3 regions of the Micromonospora sp. NPDC003944 genome follow, and region 2 is predicted to be linked to each of the others. Evidence: riboswitches for the same ligand, from Rfam matches in the RefSeq annotation. Region 2 holds a riboswitch; each other region holds the start of a gene.
What was found. Region 2 has a riboswitch for S-adenosylmethionine ahead of ACWER9_RS13585 (ABC transporter substrate-binding protein). Riboswitches for the same ligand answer to the same signal wherever they lie in the genome.
Positions count from the first base shown of each region.

Region 1: it holds a riboswitch for S-adenosylmethionine, as region 2 does, so the genes downstream of both, ACWER9_RS04010 (aminotransferase class V-fold PLP-dependent enzyme) here and ACWER9_RS13585 (ABC transporter substrate-binding protein) in region 2, are expected to answer to the same signal.
Region 3: it holds a riboswitch for S-adenosylmethionine, as region 2 does, so the genes downstream of both, thrC (threonine synthase) here and ACWER9_RS13585 (ABC transporter substrate-binding protein) in region 2, are expected to answer to the same signal.

Region 1 covers NZ_JBSGIV010000005.1:69,947-76,983, reverse strand. The annotation lists gene ACWER9_RS04035 (hypothetical protein) at 1-308, shown strand, start outside; gene ACWER9_RS04030 (FAD-binding oxidoreductase) at 319-1,719, opposite strand; gene ACWER9_RS04025 (DUF4031 domain-containing protein) at 1,788-2,072, shown strand; gene ACWER9_RS04020 (HD domain-containing protein) at 2,044-2,700, opposite strand; gene ACWER9_RS04015 (FUSC family protein) at 2,807-4,042, shown strand; gene ACWER9_RS04010 (aminotransferase class V-fold PLP-dependent enzyme) at 4,066-5,316, opposite strand; SAM riboswitch class IV at 5,363-5,483, opposite strand; gene ACWER9_RS04005 (PrsW family intramembrane metalloprotease) at 5,507-6,997, shown strand.
Region 2 covers NZ_JBSGIV010000022.1:18,314-25,350, reverse strand. The annotation lists gene ACWER9_RS13605 (BTAD domain-containing putative transcriptional regulator) at 1-733, shown strand, start outside; gene ACWER9_RS13600 (Na+/H+ antiporter) at 1,349-2,923, shown strand; gene ACWER9_RS13595 (amino acid ABC transporter ATP-binding protein) at 2,952-3,695, opposite strand; gene ACWER9_RS13590 (amino acid ABC transporter permease) at 3,692-4,465, opposite strand; gene ACWER9_RS13585 (ABC transporter substrate-binding protein) at 4,505-5,371, opposite strand; SAM riboswitch class IV at 5,644-5,755, opposite strand; gene ACWER9_RS13580 (amino acid transporter) at 5,842-7,037, opposite strand, start outside.
Region 3 covers NZ_JBSGIV010000005.1:89,152-96,188, forward strand. The annotation lists gene paaN (phenylacetic acid degradation protein PaaN) at 1-11, opposite strand, end outside; gene ACWER9_RS04085 (N-acetyltransferase family protein) at 62-1,081, opposite strand; gene thrC (threonine synthase) at 1,318-2,604, opposite strand; SAM riboswitch class I at 2,615-2,750, opposite strand; gene ACWER9_RS04095 (DMT family transporter) at 2,819-3,781, opposite strand; gene ACWER9_RS04100 (ArsR/SmtB family transcription factor) at 3,873-4,178, shown strand; gene ACWER9_RS04105 (DoxX family protein) at 4,389-4,838, opposite strand; gene ACWER9_RS04110 (DUF4232 domain-containing protein) at 5,012-5,620, shown strand; gene ACWER9_RS04115 (ABC transporter permease) at 5,610-6,476, opposite strand; gene ACWER9_RS04120 (alpha/beta fold hydrolase) at 6,476-7,037, opposite strand, start outside.

The DNA of each region.
Region 1 (7,037 bases), on a different contig from region 2:
TGAGCGTGGAGCGGAACGGCGCATGGCAGTGCGTCGACTGCGCCGGGGACGGCGTGACCTCCCGGGGCACCCTCGCACCGGAGCTGACCGAACGGCTCCAGGTGCTGCTCGCCAACCCGAGGCTTGCCGACGAGACCGATCAGGCCCGGCGGTACCGGACCACCTGCATCGACGCGCTGACGTCGAGCCTCATCACCTCGACCGGGCTGATCACCTCGCAGGACTGCCCGGGTGAGGAGCTGACGCCGGTCGCCGGGGAGATCCTGCTGCTGCTCACCCAGGCGACCCCGGCCGAGGTCAAGGGCTGACCGTAGCCGGTCAGAGCACCTTGCCCGGGTTGAGCAGGCCGGCCGGGTCGAGCGCCGCCTTGATCGCCTGATGGACCCGGACGCCGACCGGGCCGATCTCCCGGGCCAGCCAGTCCCGTTTGAGCAGCCCCACCCCGTGTTCGCCGGTGCACGTGCCGCCCAGCTCCAGGCCGAGCCGCATGATCTCGTCGAATGCCCGCCGGCCCCGCTGCACGCTCGCCGGGTCGGCCCGGTCGACAACGATGTTCGGGTGCATGTTGCCGTCTCCGGCGTGCCCCACCACGCCGATCGGCACCTCGCACTCGGCAGCGATCCGGGCGACCCCGTCCAGGAGCGCGACGAGCGCGCCACGTGGCACCGCCACGTCGTCGATCACCAGACCGCCGTTGCCGCCCGGGTAGGCGTCCGCCGCGAACTTCTCCATCGCCGGGTGGGCGAGCCGGCGGGCCTGCAACAGCGCCGCCGCCTCCACCGCGTCGGTGGCCGCGTAGACCTCCTCGGCACCGACGGCCTCGCAGACCTCGGCCAGCACGGCCAGGTCGCCCGCCGCCCGGGGGCCGGTGTCGGCGGCGGCAAGCAACAGGGCCTGGGCGTCGGTCCGCAACCCCATCGGCTGGTACGCCTCGATCGCCCGCAGGTGGGTCTGGTCCAGCAGCTCCAGCAGGCTGGGAGTGAGCCCGCGCGACGCGATCTCGGCCACTGCCGCGCCGGCCGTGGCGGTGGACCCGAAGACCGCCACCAGGGTCAGCGAGTCGGCCGGGGCGGGTCGCAGGGCCACGGTCACCTCGGTGATCACCCCGAGGGTGCCCTCCGAGCCGACGAACAGCCGGGTCAGGTCGTAGCCGGCCACCCCCTTGGCCGTACGCCGGCCGGTGCGCAGCACCTCACCGGAGGCGAGCACCACCTCCAGGCCGAGGACGTACTCGGTGGTCACGCCGTACTTCACGCAGCACATGCCGCCGGCGTTGGTGGCCACGTTGCCGCCGATCGTCGACGACTCCCAGGAGCCGGGGTCCGGCGGGTACCAGAGGCCCTCTTTCGCCACCGCCCCGGCCAGCGCCGCGTTGACCACCCCCGGTTGGACCACGGCGATCCGGCTCACCGGGTCGATCTCCCGGATCTCGTTCATCGCCACGGTGCTGAGCACCACCGCGCCGTCGACCGCGTTCGCCGCGCCGGCCAGCCCGGTCCGTGCGCCCTGCGGCACCACAGGTACGCCGTGCCGTGCCGCCGCCTGGACCACGGCCACCACCTGCTCGGTGGTGCGCGGCCGGGTCACCGCCAGCGGGACGCCGGCGTCGCACAGGTCGGCCTCGTCGCGCTGGTGCACGCGTAGCAGGTCCGGGTCGGTGAGCACGGCGTCGGCACCGAGCGCGGCGCGCAGGTCGTCGAGGAGCGCGGTGGCTGCCATGCAGCCGAGGTTAGGTCGCCGACTGGCGATCATCAACATGATCGACTGCGGGGGATAACTTGGGCACCATGCTCTATGTGGACCGGCCGGCCTGGCCGTGGCGTGGTCGGCTCTGGTCGCACCTGATCAGTGACGTCTCGTACGCCGAGCTGCACGCCTTCGCCGAGGCACTCGGCGCCCCCCTGCGCGGCTTCGACCGGGACCACTACGACATTCCGGCCGACCGGTTCGCGGCGGCGGTGTGGCTCGGTGCCCGGGAGGTGCCGAGCCGGGAGCTGGTCCGGTTGCTCCGGGCCGCCGGCCTGCGTCGTCCGAAACACCTGATCAGCCCGCGGTCTCCGGTTCGCCGGTGAGCGCGGCCAGCTCGCGGCGCACATTGTCCCGCGCGGGCTCCTCCCACCGGCTGGCCAGCGGCGGCGACCGGAACAGCGCGGGCAACGCCAGCAGGCCTGTCAACACGGCCGCCCGCCCAGCCCGGAAGGCCGGCTCCGGCACGTGGGCGTACTCCCGACGGATCGCCGCCGCGTAACCCTGGTAACCGGCCGGCGGTGCGGCGAGCACGGCCAGGTCGGCATCGCAGAGCAGCGCGCCGTCCCGGTCGACCGGCGCCACCGTGTGCCCGGCGGTGAGCAGCACCAGCCGGCGCACCTCGGCCACCGTGGCCGCCGGCACCCCGAGCCCGCTGAGCACGGTCTCGGCAAGCGCGGCGCTGTCCCGTTCATTGGCGTCGCCAACGGCCCGGGGGTCGTAGACCGCGTCGTGGAACCAGGCCGCCAGCCGGACGACGTCGGCCCGACCGGCCAGGTCGGCGTGCTTGTCGACCACGTCGAGCACCGCCGTCAGGTGGGCAAGCGTGTGATAGTGCCGGTGCGGCTCCCGCCAACGGGCGAGCAACTGCTCGCCGGCCCTCGTCGTATCCGCATCGGGCCGCGCGCCGGCATCCCGGGCCGCCGCCCCCCACCGCTCCAGCAGATCAACCACCGCCCGAGTCTCCCGCATCCACCCACGGCGCGCGGGACGGGAGGATTCAGCGGGCCCACCACGGGTAGTCGCGCCCATGGCCGTGGCCCGGGACAAGCGACAGCCGATGGTGCGACGTACCGCGCTGCGCGACGGGTTGGTGGACATCGACGGCGCGCGGATCGCCGAGGCCACCGAACAGCTGCGCCACCGCGGCCGAGCCACCCTGCACGACCGGCTGCACCGGGTACGGATGGCCGGCGGACTCGCCGTGCAGGCCGGGCTGGCCGCCGGGCTGGCGTACCTGATCTCGCACAAGGTGCTCGGCAACCCGCAACCGGTCTTCGCGCCGATCTCCGCGGTCGGCACCCTGGCCGCGTCGGTGGGGCAGCGGTTCCGCCGGACGGTGGAGCTGATCGTCGGGGTGGGGGTCGGGGTGGCCGTCGGCGACCTGCTGATCTACCTGCTCGGCACCGGGGCGTGGCAGCTCGGCCTGGTGGTCACGGTGGCGATCCTGCTCACCATCTTCGCCGGCGCGAGCGTGGCGATCGTCATCCAGGCGGCGGCCACCGCGGTGCTGATCGTGACGCTGAGCCCGTCGACCCAGAACCTCGAGATACCCCGCTTCGTCGACGCGTTCCTCGGTGGTGGGATCGCGCTGCTGGTCACGGCGGTGTTGCTGCCGCTGAACCCGCTGCGAGTGATCAACCGGGCGGCTCGGCCCGCCCTGGACCTGTTGGCCGCCCAACTCGACGCCACCGCCGACGGACTGCGCAGCCGGGACCGCGCCACCATCCAGGGCGCACTGGAGAGGCTGCGCAACAACAAGGAGGAACTTGCCACCCTCGGCGAGGCGATCGAGGGGGCGAAGGAGACGGCGACCCTCTCCCCGGCCCGCTGGCACCGGCGCGACGAGCTGACCCACTACGCGGAGGCCGCCGACCCGATCGACAGGGCGATGCGCAACAGCGGCACGCTGATCCGCCGGTCCGTGACGCTTGTCGAGGACGAGGAGCCGGTGCCCGATCCGATGCCGGACGCGATCGGTCACCTCGCCGAGTCGGTCCGGCTGCTCAAGCACGAGTTCGCCTCCGGTGAGGAGCCGGAGAAGGCCCGGGAGCGTTCGCTGCGGGCGGTCAGCGAGGCCGGCCGGGCGTACGGCGACGGGGTGGGCTTCTCCGGCAGTGTGGTGATCGCCCAGGTCCGGACGACGGCGAGCGACCTGCTGGTCGCCTCCGGAATCGAGCAGGAGGAGGCGAACCGGTGGATCCGCACCGCCTTCGGGGAGCAGGAACGCCCGGTCGGTGAACCCGTCGAGCCCGGTGCGGCGCCGAAGCCACCCACCGCCCCGCCGGTCGGCTGACCGAGAGCCCCGCCGGCCCGGCCTCAGCCCAGCTCGGCCAGCGCCGCGAGCAGCCGGTCCACCTCATCGAGAGTGCTGCCCAGCCCGATGCTGGCGCGCAGCGCGGTCGGCGGCAGGTCCCGCCGGCCGGTACGCCCCGCCGCCTCGCCGAGCAGACGCCGGGCCAGCGGGTGGGCACAGAACAACCCGTCCCGTACGCCGATGCGGTGCTCGGCGGCAAGCCGCGTGGCCACCTCGGTGGAGTCCCATCCGGCGACCACGAACGACACGATGCCGACCCGGGGCGCGTCCACGCCGAAGGTGCGCAGCTCGACGACGTGCGGCAGGGCGGCGATGCCGGTCCGCAGCCGGGCCAGCAGGGCCTGCTCGTGGGCGACCAACGCGGCCTGGTCCGCGTCGTCGAGGGCCGCGCACACCGCCGCCAACGCGACCGCGCCGAGCAGGTTCGGGGTGCCACCCTCGTGTCGCGCTGGGCCGGTCGTCCAGGTCACGTCGTGGGTGGCCGGCCCGACATGGCTGGTGGCCCCACCCCCGGCCAGGTACGGCGGGGCGGCGTCCAGCCAGTCCGCCCGACCGATCAGCACGCCCGCGCCGAACGGCGCGTACAGCTTGTGGCCGGACACGGCCAGGTAGTCGACGTCGAGCGCGAGCAGGTCGACCGGGGCGTGCGGGGCGAGTTGCGCGGCGTCGAGCACGATCCGGGCACCGTGCCGGTGGGCCACCCGCGCCAGCTCGGCGACCGGCCACCGCTCACCTGTCACGTTGCTCGCGCCGGTCACCGCCACCAGCACCGGCAGGGCCGGGCTGCTGCCCCGACGCAGCTCGGTGAGGGCGGCGGCGAGATCGCGTACCGCACCGTCGGGGTCACTGGGCACCGGCAACCGCACCGACCCACGCGGCCACGGCAGCAGATTGGCGTGGTGCTCACCGGCGAAGGTGACCACCGTCGTGCCGGCCGGCACGGCCCTCGCCAGCAGGTTGAGCGCGTCGGTCGTGTTGCGGGTGAAGATCACGTGATCGTCGGCGCGAGCCCCGAAGAAGTCGCCGATCGTCTGGCGCGCCTGCTCGTACGCCAGGGTGCAGCGCCGCGACAGCGCTCCGGCTCCGCGGTGCACGCTCGCGTACCAGGGAAGCAGCTCGGCCACCGCGTCGGCGGCGGCCCGCGCGCACGGCGCACTTGCCGCGTAGTCCAGGTTGATCTCACCCGGCACGCCCAGGACGTCGAGCGGCGCAGTGGGCAGACGTGACGGTGCGGGGACGACAGTGACGGACACGCCGGAACCTCCGGGGTCAGGGACCCCGGATGCGGCATCGGGACGGGGTCCGCGCTTGCCCAGCACGCCGATCGGGCTGGGCCCGGTCATCACCCGGGGCACCCCACCGCGAACTCGACGAGGGTTGCCGGCCAGCAAGCCGGGGCTTGACGCTGGCGCTCGTGACCTGCCGGCAGCATAGCGGCTGCCGATGCGACCGAACCAGCCGGCGGCGGATGGCTACGCTGACCGCATGGCCGACACCCCGCCCGGTACACCGCTGCCGCCGTCGCCCGCCGCCCCGCCCGCTCCCGCCGCCCCGCCCACGGGCGAGACGCCCCGGATGCCGCTGCGCCGACTGGGCTGGCGGCGGTTCCTGGTGCTGGCCGGGGTGGTGCTGCTCATCGCGGCCTGCGCGGTGTTCATGGTCTTCACACTCGGCCAGTCGCTCGGTGCGCAGGCCCTGCTGATCGGGGTGGTCGCCGCCATCCTGCCGGTGCCGGTGCTTGTCGCCTGCTTCCTCTGGCTGGACCGCTACGAACCGGAACCGCTGAAGTACCTGATCTTCTGCTTCGCCTGGGGGGCGTTCGTCTCCACCGCCGCCTCGCTCACGGTGAACGACTTCGCGGCCAACCTGTTCGACGACTGGGGCCTGCCGTCCGCGCTCACCGGGGTGCTGGTGGCGCCGTTCATCGAAGAGTTGACCAAGGCGCTGGGCCCGATCCTGCTGCTCGTGTTCCGCCGCCGCGAGTGGTCCGGGATCACCGACGGCCTGGTCTACTGCGGGCTCGCCGCGGTCGGCTTCGCGATGGTGGAGAACATCCTCTACCTGGGCGGTTTGGGTTACGCGTCCGGCGCCGACCGTTACGGTCCTGCCACCGGCATCCAGCAGGTCATCGCCATCTTCATCCTGCGGATCCTGCTGTTCGGGTTCGCCCATCCCCTCTTCACCTCGATGACCGGTGTGGGGCTGGGCATCGCCTCCCGGACGGCCGACCGACGCATCCGGGTGCTCGCCCCGATCGCCGGCCTGCTGCTGGCGATGATGCTGCACGGCACGTGGAACCTGCTGCCCACGCTGACCCAGGCCACCGGCGAGGCCGTGATCATGCTGTACGGCTTCCTGGGCCTCATGGTGCCGGTCTTCTTCGGCACCGTGGGGCTGGCGCTCTGGCTGCGCGCCTGGGAGGGGCGGCTCACCGAGCGGGTCCTACCCGACTACGTCCGTGCCGGCTGGCTCAGCCCGCCCGAGGTGGCCGCTCTGAGCAGTCTCGGCCGGCGACACGCCGCCCGCAGTTGGGCGCGTCGAGTCGCAGGCGACGCCGGGGTGCGGGCGATGCGGGGTTACCAGGCCGCAGCCACCCGGCTGGCCCTGCTACGCGACGGGGCGCTGCGTGGATTGGACCGCAAACCCGCCGACCAGGAGCGGACCGCCCGCGAAGAGCGCGAGCTGCTGGACGCGATCAGCGCGTACCGGACGTTCTTCGTCGGTCGGGACCCGCAGGCCCCGGCCGGAGTCTGGGACGGCAGCCGCTACCACCTGCGCTTCCCCGACGGTACGCAGCGCACGGTGGACGCCCCGGACGAGCCGGTCGTGCCGATCCCGGTAGTGCTGGCCCCCACCCCGGCCCCGCTCGGCTACACCCCACCCGCCTGGCCCGGCCCCCACGCAGCGCCACCCTGGCCACCAACCCACCCCTAACACCCCGCCGCCGCCCCCCGGCCCCCCCGCCCCCGCCCCG
Region 2 (7,037 bases):
CGTCCTGGTCCAGGCCAACTGCGCGCGTGCCGACCGGCACGCCGCCGACACGCACGCGTACGCCGCCGACCGCCTCGCCGGCCGGTACGAGCTGCCGTTGGTCGACGTCTTCACCCGGTGGTACGCCGCACTTCGCCTGGCACTCGACGGCGATCCGGACGCGGCGGCGACCGGATACCGTGCTGCCGCCGAACGGCTGCCGGCCGACGGCATGCCGGGCCTGGCCCAGGGGTTGCTGCCGCTCGCCCTGCTCGGCCTGCGACTGTCCGACGCCGTCGGCGGTGACCCACCGGGCGGCGACGCCCAGCCGGCCCCCGGCGAGCGACCGATCCCCGGGCCGGACGACGAGGACTGGGCCCGGCTGGACTGGGGCCCGCACGAGCCCTGGGTCCGCCCACTGCTGCTCGCCGCCGCCGGTGACCGCGGTGCCACCCGGGCGGCGCTGCGAGCCCTACCGGACGGGCCGCACGATCTGCTGCGGGAGGTGCGGCTCTGCCTCACCGCCCGAGCGGCGCTCGCCGTCGGCGACCGGCCCACCATGGAACGCGTCGCCGCCGCGCTCCGCCCGGCCGCCGCCGAACTGGCGGCGGGCAGCGGGGTGGTCACCGTCGGCCCGGTGGCCGGGCACCTCGCTGATCTGGCCGCCGCTCTGGGCCGCGACGAGGAGGCCGCCGCGCACCGCCGTGCCGCCCGGGTGCTCACCGCGCGCGTGCGCGCCGACGGCCCGACCTGAGCGCCACCGGGCGCGACGAGTGGTCGTGGTCGCCGATCGCCCGGGTGCCCGCCACCGTCGACGGCAACACGTAGCCCTTCCCGATGCTCGTCGTGGTCAGGTTCAACCGCACTACCCCGCCGCTTGGCCGCCGCACCGCTGCATAGGTCACCTACTGAGAGATCTTGGACAGTTACCGTTCTGCGCGAACGGTAACTGTCCAAGATCTACGAACATCCGCCGAGCCGAACGCCGGGCAGCGTCCGTCACGCGGCGACAGCGCGATGGCGACCAGACCAGGGAACGCCGCCGGCCGTACGCCACATAGCCACCGTTCACATCGTCGCTATCAACGAGTGCTTACGACCGGGACCTTCGAAACAAGGCCTTGGCCCGTATGCGTCGGGTGACGCTCGTCGGCCCCCGGTTCGCTGGCCACTGTTGGTGCCGAGGCGACACGCCGCCCGGCTTTGATCACGTACGGCTCACCGTCCCGGTGCCCGCCCTCGTGCTGCATGGCACGTCCCCGCGCGGACTGCCCAGCGACTTGCCGGTTTACGCCGGAACCCGGGGGCGGGTGCGGTCAGATGGAACCACCGGCGCGTCCACCGTCGGCCGTGGTCCGAGGGGGTACGCGTGGAGGCGCTCGTCCTGATCGTGGCGCTCGGCGTCACCGTCCTCGTCGGCACCACCCTCGGCGGTCGGTACCGGGTCGCCCCGCCGGTCCTGCTCATCGCGTTGGGCGTGCTGCTCGGGCTCATGCCGCCGCTGTCCGAGGTCACCCTGGAACCCGACCTGGTCCTGCTGATCTTCCTGCCGGCGATCCTGTACCGGGAGAGCCTCACCATCAGCCTGCGGGAGATCCGGGCCAACCTGCCGGTGATCGGGTTGCTCGCCGTGGTGTTGGTGATCCTCACCATGGTCACGGTCTCCTACGCCGCGCAGGCGTTCGGGGTGAACCCCGCCGCAGCCTGGGTGCTCGGCGCGGTCCTCGCGCCGACCGACGCCGCCGCCGTCACCGGCCTGGCCAAGCGGCTGCCCCGCAAGCTGCTCACCACCCTGCACGCGGAGAGTCTGGTCAACGACGGCACCGCGCTGGTGATCTTCGCGGTGGCCGTGGGTCTGCTCAGCCACAGCGCCGATCCGGGGGTGCTGGGCGTCGGCGAGGAGTTCGTCGGGGCCAGCGTCGGCGGAGTGGTCGCCGGTCTGCTGGTGGGGGTCGGCGTGGTGCTGATCCGCAAGCGGCTCGACGACCCGCTGCGCGAGGGCGCGCTCAGCGTGCTGACACCGTTCGGCGCCTTCCTGCTCGCCGACTCGGTGCACGCCAGCGGGGTGTTGGCGGTGGTGGTCGCCGGTCTGGTGCTCGCCTACGCCGGCCCACGGGTGATTCGTGCCCGTTCCCGGGTGCTGGCGTACGCGTTCTGGGACCTGAGCACGTTCCTGATCAACGGTGGACTGTTCGTCCTGCTCGGCACCCAGATACCCCGGGCGGTCCGGGGCATCACCAGCACCTCGCCGCAGCGGGCGCTGCTGATCGTGCTCGTGGTGACCCTGGTCGTGATCGGCACCCGCCTGCTCTTCGTCTACCTCACCGTGCAGTCGGCGCGGCTGCGGCGCCGTCGCATCATGGACCCCAGCCAGGGGCCGTCGAGCTGGCGGGTGGGGACCGTCGCGGGCTGGTCCGGGTTCCGGGGCGCGGTGTCGCTCGCCGCCGCCCTGGCCGTACCGACGGTGATGGTCGACGGTCGACCGGTGGTCGAACGCGATCTGATCATCTTCGTCACCGCGCTGGTGATCGTCCTGATCATGCTCCTGCAGGGCACCACCCTGCCGTTGGTCGTGCGCTGGGCCGGGCTCAAAGGCGACCCGGAGCGGGTCGACGAGGCCCGCAACGCCCGGCGGCGGGCCACCGAGGTCGGCCTGGCCGCTCTTCCCCAGGTCGCCGCAGAGGTCGGCGCCCAGGACGACTCGGTGCGTCGGCTGGAGGCCGAGTACCGGCGGCACCTGGAGGACTTCGACGACAGCGGCGCGGACACCGCCGAGGAGCGCCGGTTGGAACGCCGACTGCGCCTGGGCGTCCTCGCTCACAAGAGACGGGAGGTCACCCGACTGCGCGACAACCGGGAGATCGACGACCTGGTGCTGCAGGAGCTCCAGTCCGCGCTGGACAACGAGGAGATCCGGCTGCTGGGACGCGGCCCCAACGAGTGACCGACAGCGGCCGTCCGAGCGGCGCGGCTCAGAGCACCTGGTCGAGGAACCGGCGCAGTCGCGGAGACTCGGCCCGCTCGAAGATCGCCTCGGGTGGGCCCTGCTCCAGCACGACGCCCCGGTCCATGAAGGCGACGCTGTCGGCGACCTGCCGGGCGAAGCCCATCTCGTGGGTCACCACCACCATGGTCATGCCGGCGGCGGCCAGGTCGGCCATCACCCCGAGGACGCCCTTGACCAGTTCCGGGTCGAGCGCCGAGGTCGCCTCGTCGAAGAGCATCACCTCGGGCCGCAGCGCCAACGCGCGGGCGATCGCCACCCGCTGCTGCTGACCGCCGGAGAGCTGTGCCGGTCGGGAGTTCGCCTTACCGGCAAGCCCCACCAGCTCCAACTGGGTTCGGGCGACGGCCTCCGCCTCGTCCGCACCGAGTTTGCGCAGTCGGCGCAGCGCCAGCGTGACATTGCGCAGCACGCTCATGTGCGGGAAGAGGTTGAACTGCTGGAACACCATGCCCACCCGCTGCCGCAGCGCGTCCGGGTCGTCGCCGAGCACGCTGCGCCCGTCCAACAGCACGTCGCCCCGGTCCGGTTCGATCAGCCGGTTGATGGTGCGCAGCAGGGTGGACTTGCCCGACCCGGAGGGGCCGATGACGCAGGCCGTCGTGCCGCGCGGCACCGAGAGGTCGGCCCCGCGCAGCACCCGGTTCGGTCCGAAGGCGAGGTGCACGTCGCGGACGTCGAGGCTGACCGAGGTGGTGGTGTCGGTGGTCATCGTCGGCTCCCTTCGTGGGCGGCGGTCAACAGGTCCTCGTCGTCCTCGTCGTCAGGTGCGGCGACCGGGCGACCGTTGCGCAGCCGCCCGTCGATCCAGTTGACGACGTGCGTCAGCGGGACGGTCAACGCCAGGTAGAACAGCCCCGCCAGCAACAGCGCCGACTCGTTGCCGGTGGTGGCGGCGTAGTCCTGCCCGATCCGGAACAGCTCCCGCTGGCTTGCCACCAGACCGAGGAAGTAGACCAGGCTGGAGTCCTTGATCAGCGCGATGAGCTGGTTCACCCAGGCCGGCAGCACCCGCCGGATACCCTGCGGGATGATCACCAGCCGCATCGCGTCGGCCCAGGAGAAGCCGAGAGCGCGGGCACCCTCCAACTGGGCGGCCTCCACCGACTGGATGCCCGAGCGAAAGATCTCCCCGATGTACGCGGCGGCGATGAGCGACAGCGCCAGGATGCCCAGCGGGTAGGGGTCCGGCCCCCACACCTGCATGCCCAGCGGGGCCAGCCCGACGCCGATCAGCAGGATCGTCGCCGCGGCCGGCAGCCCTCGGAACACGTCGGTGTAGACCCGCGCCGGCCAGCGCAACCAGCGGCTGCGGGAGATGCCGGCGACGGCCAGCAGCAGGCCCAGCACCGAGCCGAGCAGGGCGGCGGAGACCGCCAGGATCAGCGTGTTGGGCAGCCCGACGGTAAGCATCTCGGGCAGCGCCTCGCGCATCGCGTCGGCGTCGAAGAAGGTCTCCCACAGGGTGCTCAACGGATCCATCGGTCGTCTCTCCTACCGCCCCGCTCGCTCGTCACCGGCTCAGGACGCGGCCGACGCGGACGCCGACGGCGCCACCGTGACCGCTCCGCTGCCCGGCTTGAAGTCCGCCGGGATCGGTCGGCCCGGGTAGTACTGCGCCTGCAACCGGGTCCAGGTGCCGTCGGCGATGACCTCGTCCAGGGCCTTGTTCAGCGCCTCGCGCAGCTTGTCGTTCCCCTTTGCCACCGCGTACGCGGTCGGCGCCGGGCTGAGCTGCTTGGCCGCCACGGTGATCTTGCCCTTGCTGTCGGCGGCCGACTTCTCGCCGATCTCCGCCGGGGCGATCCACGCGTCGGCGGTGCCCGCCTTGAGCTGGTTGATCGCGCCGTTGTAGTCCGGCACCCGCACCGGGTTGAGTTGCTTGCCGGTGGCGTAGTCGTCCTGGACGGTGCCCTGCACCACCACGACCCGCTTGCCGGTGAGCTGCTCGAAGCCGGTGATCGACGAGCCGGCCGGGACGTCCAGGCCGAAGTAGCCGAAGTCGTAGCCGTTGCCGAAGTCGACCGTCTTCTTGCGGGCCTCGGTGATGGTGATCGAGGAACTGCCGACGTCGAACTTGCGGTTGTTGACCTGGCTGAGCAGCGCGGAGAAGTCGGTGCCGACGAACTCGACCTTGAGGGCGAGCTTGCCGGCCACGGCGGTGAGCAGGTCGTTGTCGAAGCCGGTGAACTTGCCGTCCTCGAGGTAGACGTTCGGCGGGGCGTCGGTGAGCGTGCCGGCGCGCAACACTCCCGGCTGGGCCAGGCCGTACGGGTTGGCGGTGGCGTCGGACGAGCTGTCGTCGCCGCAGGCGGTGAGGGCGGTGGCGGCGAGGATCGCGGCCGTGCCCAGGGCAGCGGCACGGGTCAGGGCAGGAAGGAATCGCACGGGTGTCTCCGAAGGGTGGTGTCTCGGCGCGTACGGGTGTACGCCACCGACGGCGCGCCCGAGGGGCGTACCGGTGGGAAGGTGTTCCGGAAGGGGGTGCTAGCGCGTGGTGCCGCGACGACAGGCGGCGCTGCACATTCGCATCATGTCCACGTGCCGTCGCCGGGTCAGTGCGGGCGAGGGTCGACCGGTGCGGACATCCGCGACGTCGGTCGGTGGGGCGGTGCTGAGGATGCGCATGGTTCTCCCGGGTCTGTGCTGACCTGGGTGCCAGGCCACGCTTGCACCGACGTCGTGCCGGTGCCTGGTCTTCACCCGGGGCACCCCACCGCGGAGGAGGGTTGCCGGCCAGCGAGCCGGGGCTTCGCGCTGGCGCTCATGACCTGCGCCGAGGCTAGCAGCAGGACCGGGTGGCGCGTCCAGTCGTTATGACCACGCTCACCGTCCGCGTCGGGCCGCCCGTACGCAGCTCAGCCGGCGTGCACGTGTGGTCGACGGCCCGGGTCGGGCTCGTGGCGGCGCAGGATCTCCCGGGTCACCGAGGCGATGGCGCCCTGCCCGAACGCCAGGTAGCGCAGGAAGTTGCGCGTCGGGCCACCCTCGGACCACTCGAAGTAGATGTGCGGGCGCCGGTGGCTGCGGTCGCGGATCTCCAGCAACAGGGCGGCGAGCGCGGTGGGCACCGATGAGCTGGCCAGGCTGAGCACCGGGAAGCGGTCGTCGGCCATGCTGCCGCGTACCAACAGCTCGGTCTCGAAGTCGGACGGGTCGGTGACCGTGACCTCGACGAAGATGACGTCGCTGTCGTCCGGGAAGTCGTTGTCGGCCATGGTCTGCGCCAGCTTGGCGCGGTACTCCGCCTCGTCGCGTCGGTCGGGTTCGTGCGCGACGAGGCGGATCCGTCTCCCGGCGCGTTCGTCGATCATCCGGGCCGCGGACGGGTCCAGCTCGACGTGGTCGACGCGCAGCTCGTAGGCCCGCATCAGACGGGACAGCACCGACACCAGGATGATCCCGCCGATGAAACAGGCTGCGATCTTGACGCCGCTCGGACGCTCGACCACGTTCGCAAGCGTGGTGTAAATGAAGATCACCGCGATGACTCCGAACGCGGCGGTGCGGCCACGCTGACGCTGCCGGTGCGCCGCGAGCGTCACCGCCGTCGCGGCCGAGGTGATCAACACCAGAACCCCGGTGGCGTACGCGCCGCCCTGCGCGTCCACGCTGGCCTCGAAGACGATCGTGATCAGGAAGGCCACGCCGGTGAAGACCAGCACCAGCGGCCGGACGGCTCGCGCCCAGGTCGGCGCCATGCCGTAACGGGGCAGGTAGCGCGGCACGAGGTTGAGCAGACCCGCCATCGCCGACGCGCCCGCGAACCAGAGGATTCCGATCGTGGACAGGTCGTAGACGGTGCCGAACACCTCACCGAGGTGGGCGTGCGCCAGGTACGCCAGCGCCCGCCCGTTCGCCGGCCCGCCCGGCTGGAAGGCCTCCGGCGGAATGAGCACGGTGGTCGTCACGCTGCTGGTGATCAGAAAGACGCTCATGATCAGCGCCGCGGTGGTGAGCAGCCGACGCGCGCCACGGATCCGGCCCAGCGGTCGTGCCTCCGAGTCCTGCGGGTCACCCCGAATGCTCGGCATGACCGCCACACCGGTCTCGA
Region 3 (7,037 bases), on a different contig from region 2:
GTCTCCGTCATGCCCGCAATCATGCCTGAGTCGGGTCCGCGAGCAGTAGCGCCGACACCCGTCAGAGGGTGAGCTGCCAGTCGGTCCAGGCGTCCACCTGGCGGAAGCCGAGCTGCTCGTTGATGGCCACCATGTAGCTGTTGCTTGCCGCGTTGAAGGTGTCGATCACCTGTACCGCCGGCTCGTGGGTCAGCAGGTGGTGCAGGTTCTCCGCCTTGGCGATGAGGCCGAGCCGGTGCCCACGGTGTGCGGGGTCGACGATGGTGATCTGCTGGAACGCGTGCCAGTCGGCGGAGGCGCCCACGTCCAGCAGCGTCCACGCGACAAGCCGGCCGGACGCTTCGTGCCGCATCCCGAGGTGGTAGCGGCGCCGACCCCGGGCGTCCAGCGCCCGTTCGTTGCCGCGGATGCGCTCGGCGTCGACCTGCTCCGGCTCCCACTGCACGTCGCCCATGGGCGCGTCCATCAGCAGCCGACCGTCGAGGTAGGCGACGTCTGTGACGTACTCCTGCGGGGTTGTTCCCTGCCAGCAGACCGAGTGGTAGCCCTCGGCTCGCGGCCGGGCCTCGGCGAGCGCCGCCCGCAGCGCGACCCGGTCGATCTCGCCGACGTCGAGTCGGCGACGTACCTCGGCGAGGGCAGGCTGGGCTCCGATCGCGGCGGCGAACGCACCGCCCGCCCCGCTGCGGTCCGGCCCGCCGGGCAGCGCGGAGACGGCCATCGCCACGACCCGCTTGCGGCCGTGCTCGCGGAGCAGGCGCACCCCGTACTCGTGCAGGGCCCGACCCACCCCCCGACGCCGCAGCTCGGGGCGCACCATCAGCTCGGCGGTGGCGTTGTCGGGGTTGTCGAGCTGCGGCAGGTCGAGCTGGAGGTAGCCGGCCGGCACGCCGTCGAGTCGGGCCAACGCCCAGAGCGACCGGGTGCCGGGCATCGGGGTGTGGAAGAGCGCGTCGAAGCGGCGCCGGCAGGAGGGCGGGAAGTCCGGCAGATCGGCGTCGTTGACCGCCGCCCCGATCCGGTACGCCTCGTCGACCGAGGCCCGGTCAGCGCCGTCGAACGGCGCGATCGTGATGCTCATGCCGTCGAGCGTGCACCGGGGAAAAGCGATCGGGCCAGCGATTAATCGCTGGCCCGATCGGACGTGGTCGGGAGGGACACTCGCACAACGCCTCCGGCGTTGGGTCGCAAGAACTTCAAAAGTCTTCGGCGAAATGCCCTCCCGCACGGAGCATCTTGCGCCGTCCGGTTCCTGCCGTCAAGTCCGTAGCGGCGGTTTTTCCACACTCACAGCGAAAACCCAGTCACCGGCTGGATTCAGCCGAGGAGACCGGCGTCCCGGGCGGCGCGCAGCGAGGGCTTGATGTGGTGGGTCGGCCCGACCTGGCCGGCCACCGCGTCGATGGTCTTCAGACCTTCGCCGGTGTTGAACACGACGGTCTCGGCCGTCGGGTCGAGCCGACCGGACTCGACGAGCTTGCGCAGCACCGCCACTGTCACCCCGCCTGCGGTCTCGGCGAAGACCCCGGTGGTGCGGGCCAGGTCTCGGATGCCCGCACGGATCTCGTCGTCGTCGACGTACTCCATCCAGCCGCCGGTGCGGCGGACCGCCTCCAGGGCGTAGAGACCGGCCGCCGGGTCGCCGATGTTCAGCGACTTGGCGATGCCGGTCGGCTTGACCGGGATGATCGTGTCCGTGTCGGCGTGCAGGGCGGTCGCGATCGGGTTGCAGCCTGCGGACTGCGCGCCGAAGACCTTCCAACCACCGGCCGGCGCCTCGACCAGGCCGACCTCGACCAGCTCGGAGAACGCCTTGTCAATCTTGGTGAGCAGCTCGCCGCTGGCCATCGGAATGACCACCTGCGCCGGGATCCGCCAGCCGAGCTGCTCGGCCACCTCGTAGCCGAGGGTCTTGGAGCCCTCCGCGTAGTACGGCCGGACGTTCACGTTGACGAACGCGGTGTCCTCGAACTCGTCGGTCTCCACCAGCTCGCCGCAGAGCCGGTTGACGTCGTCGTACGAGCCGTCGATGGCGACCAGCTCGCCGCCGTACACGGCGGTGGTGATGACCTTGCCCTGCTCCAGGTCGCTGGGGATGAAGACCACCGAGGGCACCCCGGCGCGGGCGGCGTGGGCGGCCACCGAGTTGGCCAGGTTGCCTGTCGACGCGCAGGCGAACCGGGTGAAGCCGAGCGCCTTGGCGGCGGTGAGCGCCACCGAGACGACGCGGTCCTTGAACGAGTGGGTGGGGTTGGCGCTGTCGTCCTTGACCCAGAGCGGCGCGGTGATGCCCAGCTCGGCGGCGAGGTGCGGGGCCGCCACCAGGGGCGTGAGCCCCGGGTCGAGGCTTACCCGGCTGGCCGGGTCCTGACCAGCGGGGAGCAGCGCGGCGTACCGCCAGATGTTGTTCGGGCCGGCCTCGATCTGCTCGCGAGTGACGGTGGCCAGCGCGGCGGCGTCGTAGTCGACCTCCAGCGGGCCGAAACACTCGTAACAGGCGTGCTGGGCGGCGAGCGGGTAGCGGGCCGAGCAGGCACGGCAGACCAGGGCGCGGGCGGGGCTGGCCGAGGTGTCGATGCCGGAGGTGACGAGCGTCGACGTCATGTCGAGAGTCCTCTCATCTTTCCCCGCATCGCACGGTGCGGCGGGGACGGAATTGGCACCTGCCCCGCGGGTCGCTCAGCGGTGAGCGCGCGGGGTGGTTGCCGGGGCGTCGTCGGGCCGTATCCCTCAGCCCCTCTGGATGAGGTATTCAGTTGTGCCGCCGAGTCTAGGACAACGCTGTCGACCCTTGCTACCGCCGATCCCACACAGTGGGTCAGCGGGCGCTCACCGCAACCGGGTCGGTCACCGCGACCGGGTCGGTGACGGCGCTCGGCCCTGGCAGTGCCGGGGTCCGGGGTCGGGCGGCGAGGTTCGCGGCGATCAGGGCGGCGATCGTGATGGCGGCCCCGACCAGCTCGACGGGCTCCGGGTGGTAGCCGCGGGCGATCTGCACCGCGAAGGTGGTCACCGGGACCAGATTCATGAACAGCGCGGCGTTTGCGGAACCGAGTCGCTGCACACCGGTGTTCCAGGCCAGGACCGAGATCACCGCACCCACCAGCACGGCGTACGCCAACTGCGGGGCGACCGCCGCGAGGTCGGCGGCGGCCGGCGCGTGCTGCCAACCGACCGCGTCGGCGCCGATGCTCAGGACGAGCATGGCCGCCGTACCGGCGAGCGCGGTCAGGGTGGTGAAGCGCAGGGGGGACCATTCCCCGAACCGACTGGCACCGTGGGTGTAGATGCCCCAGCCCAGCACCGCGCCGATCATCATCAGCCCGCCCAGGCCGAACTGGCCGAGCCCGGCCAGGCTGCCGCGCGTGATCACCAGGCCGACTCCGAGGAGCGCCACCAGGGAGAGGGCCAACAGGAGCGGCTTCGGGCGTACGCCGTCGCGAGCCCAGCGGACGAGCTGGGTGATCACCGGGGTGGTGGCCACGAAGAGAGAGATCTGCTGCGGTGCGGCGTGTTCGAGTGCCAGGTTGGTGAGCAGGTTGAAGCCGGCGAAGCCGACCACTCCGAGCACCACGACCTCCCCCGCCCGACCACCGTGCCGCAGCGCGCCGGCCCCCTCGCGGAGCAGCAGGATGGCGACCAGGACGACGGCGGCCAGCAGGTAGCGCGCGGTGGTCAGGTTGAGCGGGTCGACCCGGTCGAGCGCACTGGCCAGGATCGGGAACATCACGCCCCAGCCGAGCACGGCGACCAGTGGGTACGCGGTGGCGCGGGATCGCATCGGTAACTCCAATGTTCGAGTATCGTCGAACCAACGACACCGACCATAGGGTCTTGTTCGATCATTGTCGAACAAGGGTTACACTGGTCACATGGAGCCGCATGAGCCCGACCTGACCGACGTCCCGGTCACAAGCGTGTTGGCCGCACTCGCCGACGACGTGCGGCTACAGATCGTCCGGGCACTTGCCGAGGGTGGCGAGGCCGCCTGCGGCAGCCTCGACTTCGGCGTCTCCAAGGCGACCCGCAGCCACCACCTCAAGGTGCTGCGCGAGGCGGGCCTGACCCGGACCAGGGCCGCCGGCACCAGTCGACTGGTCCGGCTGCGCCGCGACGAGGTGGACAAGCTCTACCCCGGCCTGCTGGACGCGGTCCTCGCCTCCCGCCCGCCGGCCTGACCGCCTCGACTCCCTGGTCCCGGACCTGCACCGCGCCCGATTCCCGGACCTTCCCGCCCCTGGCCCCCTGGCCACGGACCTGCCCCGCGCAGCCTTTGGAGCTGAATCGTTCACGGCATCACCCGACCGACCGCTCCCCCAGACCACTCCCCGGCGCGCGTCGCCGGAACCACCTCGTCGGGGCTCCGGCGACGCGCGGAACGGGTGCGGTCAGACGGACACCGGGCTGGGTTCGGCCACCCGGGACGACGGAGCGTCGGTGCGGCGTCGGGAGAGCAGTGCGTCGAGCGCCCACGGGCCGGAGCCGAGCGCGGCGACCAGCAGGAACGACCAGCAGAAGAGGGCCGACAGTTCGCCGCCGTTGTGCAGCGGCAGCAGGTGGTCCGGCTGGTGCACGACGAAGTAGGCGTACGCCATGGAGCCGGAGGCGAGGAGCGCGGCGGGTCGGGTGAAGAGCCCGACCAGCACCAGGGCGCCGCAGACCAGCTGGATCAGGGCGGCCCACCAGCCGGGCCAGGTGCCGAACGGTACCGCCTTGCCAGTCATCGGGTTGCCGCCGAACAACCCGAACACCGAGGACAGGCCGTGCAGCGTGAACAGCAAGCCGATCACGATGCGGAACAGGGACAGGATCGGCCCGCCGAGCCGAGAGACGTTCATCGAACCTCCATCGAAGAGAGCGAATAGGTCTCGTCAATCGTGAAGGACACAGACATCGAAGAACATAACTTCCTTGCTGGTGGGAAGATCCCTCGTGAAAGCGGTGTGACCCCTGATGCCGCAACAGCAAGTGCAAGCAGCGGTGGGGCGCCTTGATGGGAGAGGATCGGTGGATGATCTCCAGCCACACGGCAACACGGCGACGGGCCGGCGTAGCGATCGCGGCGGCCCTTCTGCTCGCCGCCTGCACCCCCGGCGACCATCGCGGCCAGGGCGGGGACCCGACCGGGCCGCCGCCCGCCGCGTCGAGCCCGGAAGCGGGCCCGTCCGCGAGCGTTACGCCGTCGGTCGAGTGCCCGACCAGCGGTATTCGGATCCGGTCGACCGGCGGGGACGCCGCGATGGGCCTGCGCGCCCTCGGCGTGGAGCTTGTCAACTGCGGTCACCGCCCCTACCAGCTCAACGGGTATCCGGTGCTGCACGTGTTCGACGAGGAGCGTGAGCCGATCATGCTGCGCGTGGTCAACGGCGCCAAGGAGATCACCTCGGGCTTCGACCAACCACCCCGGCCGGTCACCCTCGCCGCCGGGGAGCGGGCCACCGCCGTGGTGCTCTGGCGCAACCTTGTCACCGACTCGACGGTGGTGGCCACCAACGGCGAGTTTCTGACGGTGGCACCCGCCGCCGGGCAACCGGCCGAGGAGGTGGACCCGGACGGGCCGATCGACCTCGGCAACACCGGCCGGATCGGCGTCAGCGCCTGGAAGAAGGCTACGACGTGATGTCCTTGCGGGTGAAGCGCCAGAACGCCAGCCCCCAGAACAGCGTCGCGTAACTGATCGCCGAGATGCAGCCGCGTACCACGTCGTCGGTCTGCACCGGAGTCGAGAGCAGCCCCAGCCAGGCGGTGCTGTAGTGGGTGGGTAGGAAGTCACGCAGCGCACCCAGGGCGGTGATCTGGTCCAGGATGCTGGACAGGATCCACAGCAGAACCGCACCACCGACCGCGCCGAGCGCGGCGTCCGTGGTCACCGACAGCAGGAACGCCAGGCCGGCAACCACAAGCAGTACGACGGCCAGGTAGCCCAGCACGGCCAGCAACCGGAGCAACCCCTCGGTGGGCTCCAGCTCGGCGGCGACCGTGCTGCGCAGCGGTGACCAGCCGTAGCGCAGGGTGCCGGCCAGCAAGGCGGTGCCCGCCAACAGCAGCAGAGCCAGACCCGAGTACGCGAGCGCGACCACCAGCTTCACCGCCAACAACCGCGCCCGGGGCACCGGGATCGCCAACAGGTACCGCAGGCTGCCCCAGCTCGCCTCGCTTGCCACCGTGTCGCCGCAGAACAGCGCGACGACGACCACCAGCAGGAACGACGCCGACACGAAGATCGAGAACAGGGTGAAGTTGAGCCCGCCGGAGGTGGCCAGGTCGACCAGGCTGGCGAACTCGTTGTTGCCGTTGTCGTCGTCGCCACCGGAGTTGAACTGGAACGCGATCAGGATGATCAGCGGCAGCAACACCATGAACCCGAGCGCCAGCTGGGTCCGCCGCCGGGACGCCTGCCGACGGAACTCCGCCGCGAACGGCATGGTGGCCGACGGCCGGTAACCACGGGCCTCACCCGCGTCAATAACAGCCATCACCGGTCACCGCTTCCCCGAGAGTTCTCGCCCACCAGGGCGAGGAACGCGTCCTCCAGGCGCCGCCGAGGCACCACCCGATCCACCCCGATGCCGGCGCGCACCAGCTCCGCCACCACCTCGCTGCGGGCCGTGCCGTTGGTGTCGACAACCAGTTGGCCGTCGCTCTCCGGCAACACCCGGACCCCGTGCAGCCGGTCCAGCACCACCCGTGCCGCCGCCGGATCGGTCACGTCGAAGAGCACGCTCGGCGACTCGCCCACGATCTCCTCCACCGGCCCGGACGCCACGATCCGGCCCTTGTTCACCACCACCGCGTGCGTGCAGGTCTGCTCCACCTCGGCCAGCAGGTGGCTGGAGACCAGCACCGCCCGACCGTCCGTGGCGTAGCGCTGGAGCACCCGGCGCATCTCGGCGATCTGCGGCGGGTCGAGCCCGTCGGTCGGCTCATCCAGGACCAGCAGTTCGGGGAGGCCGAGCATGGCCTGGGCGATGGCGAGACGCTGACGCATCCCGTGGCTGTAGTTCTTGATCCTGCGGTGTACCGAGTCACCCAGCCCG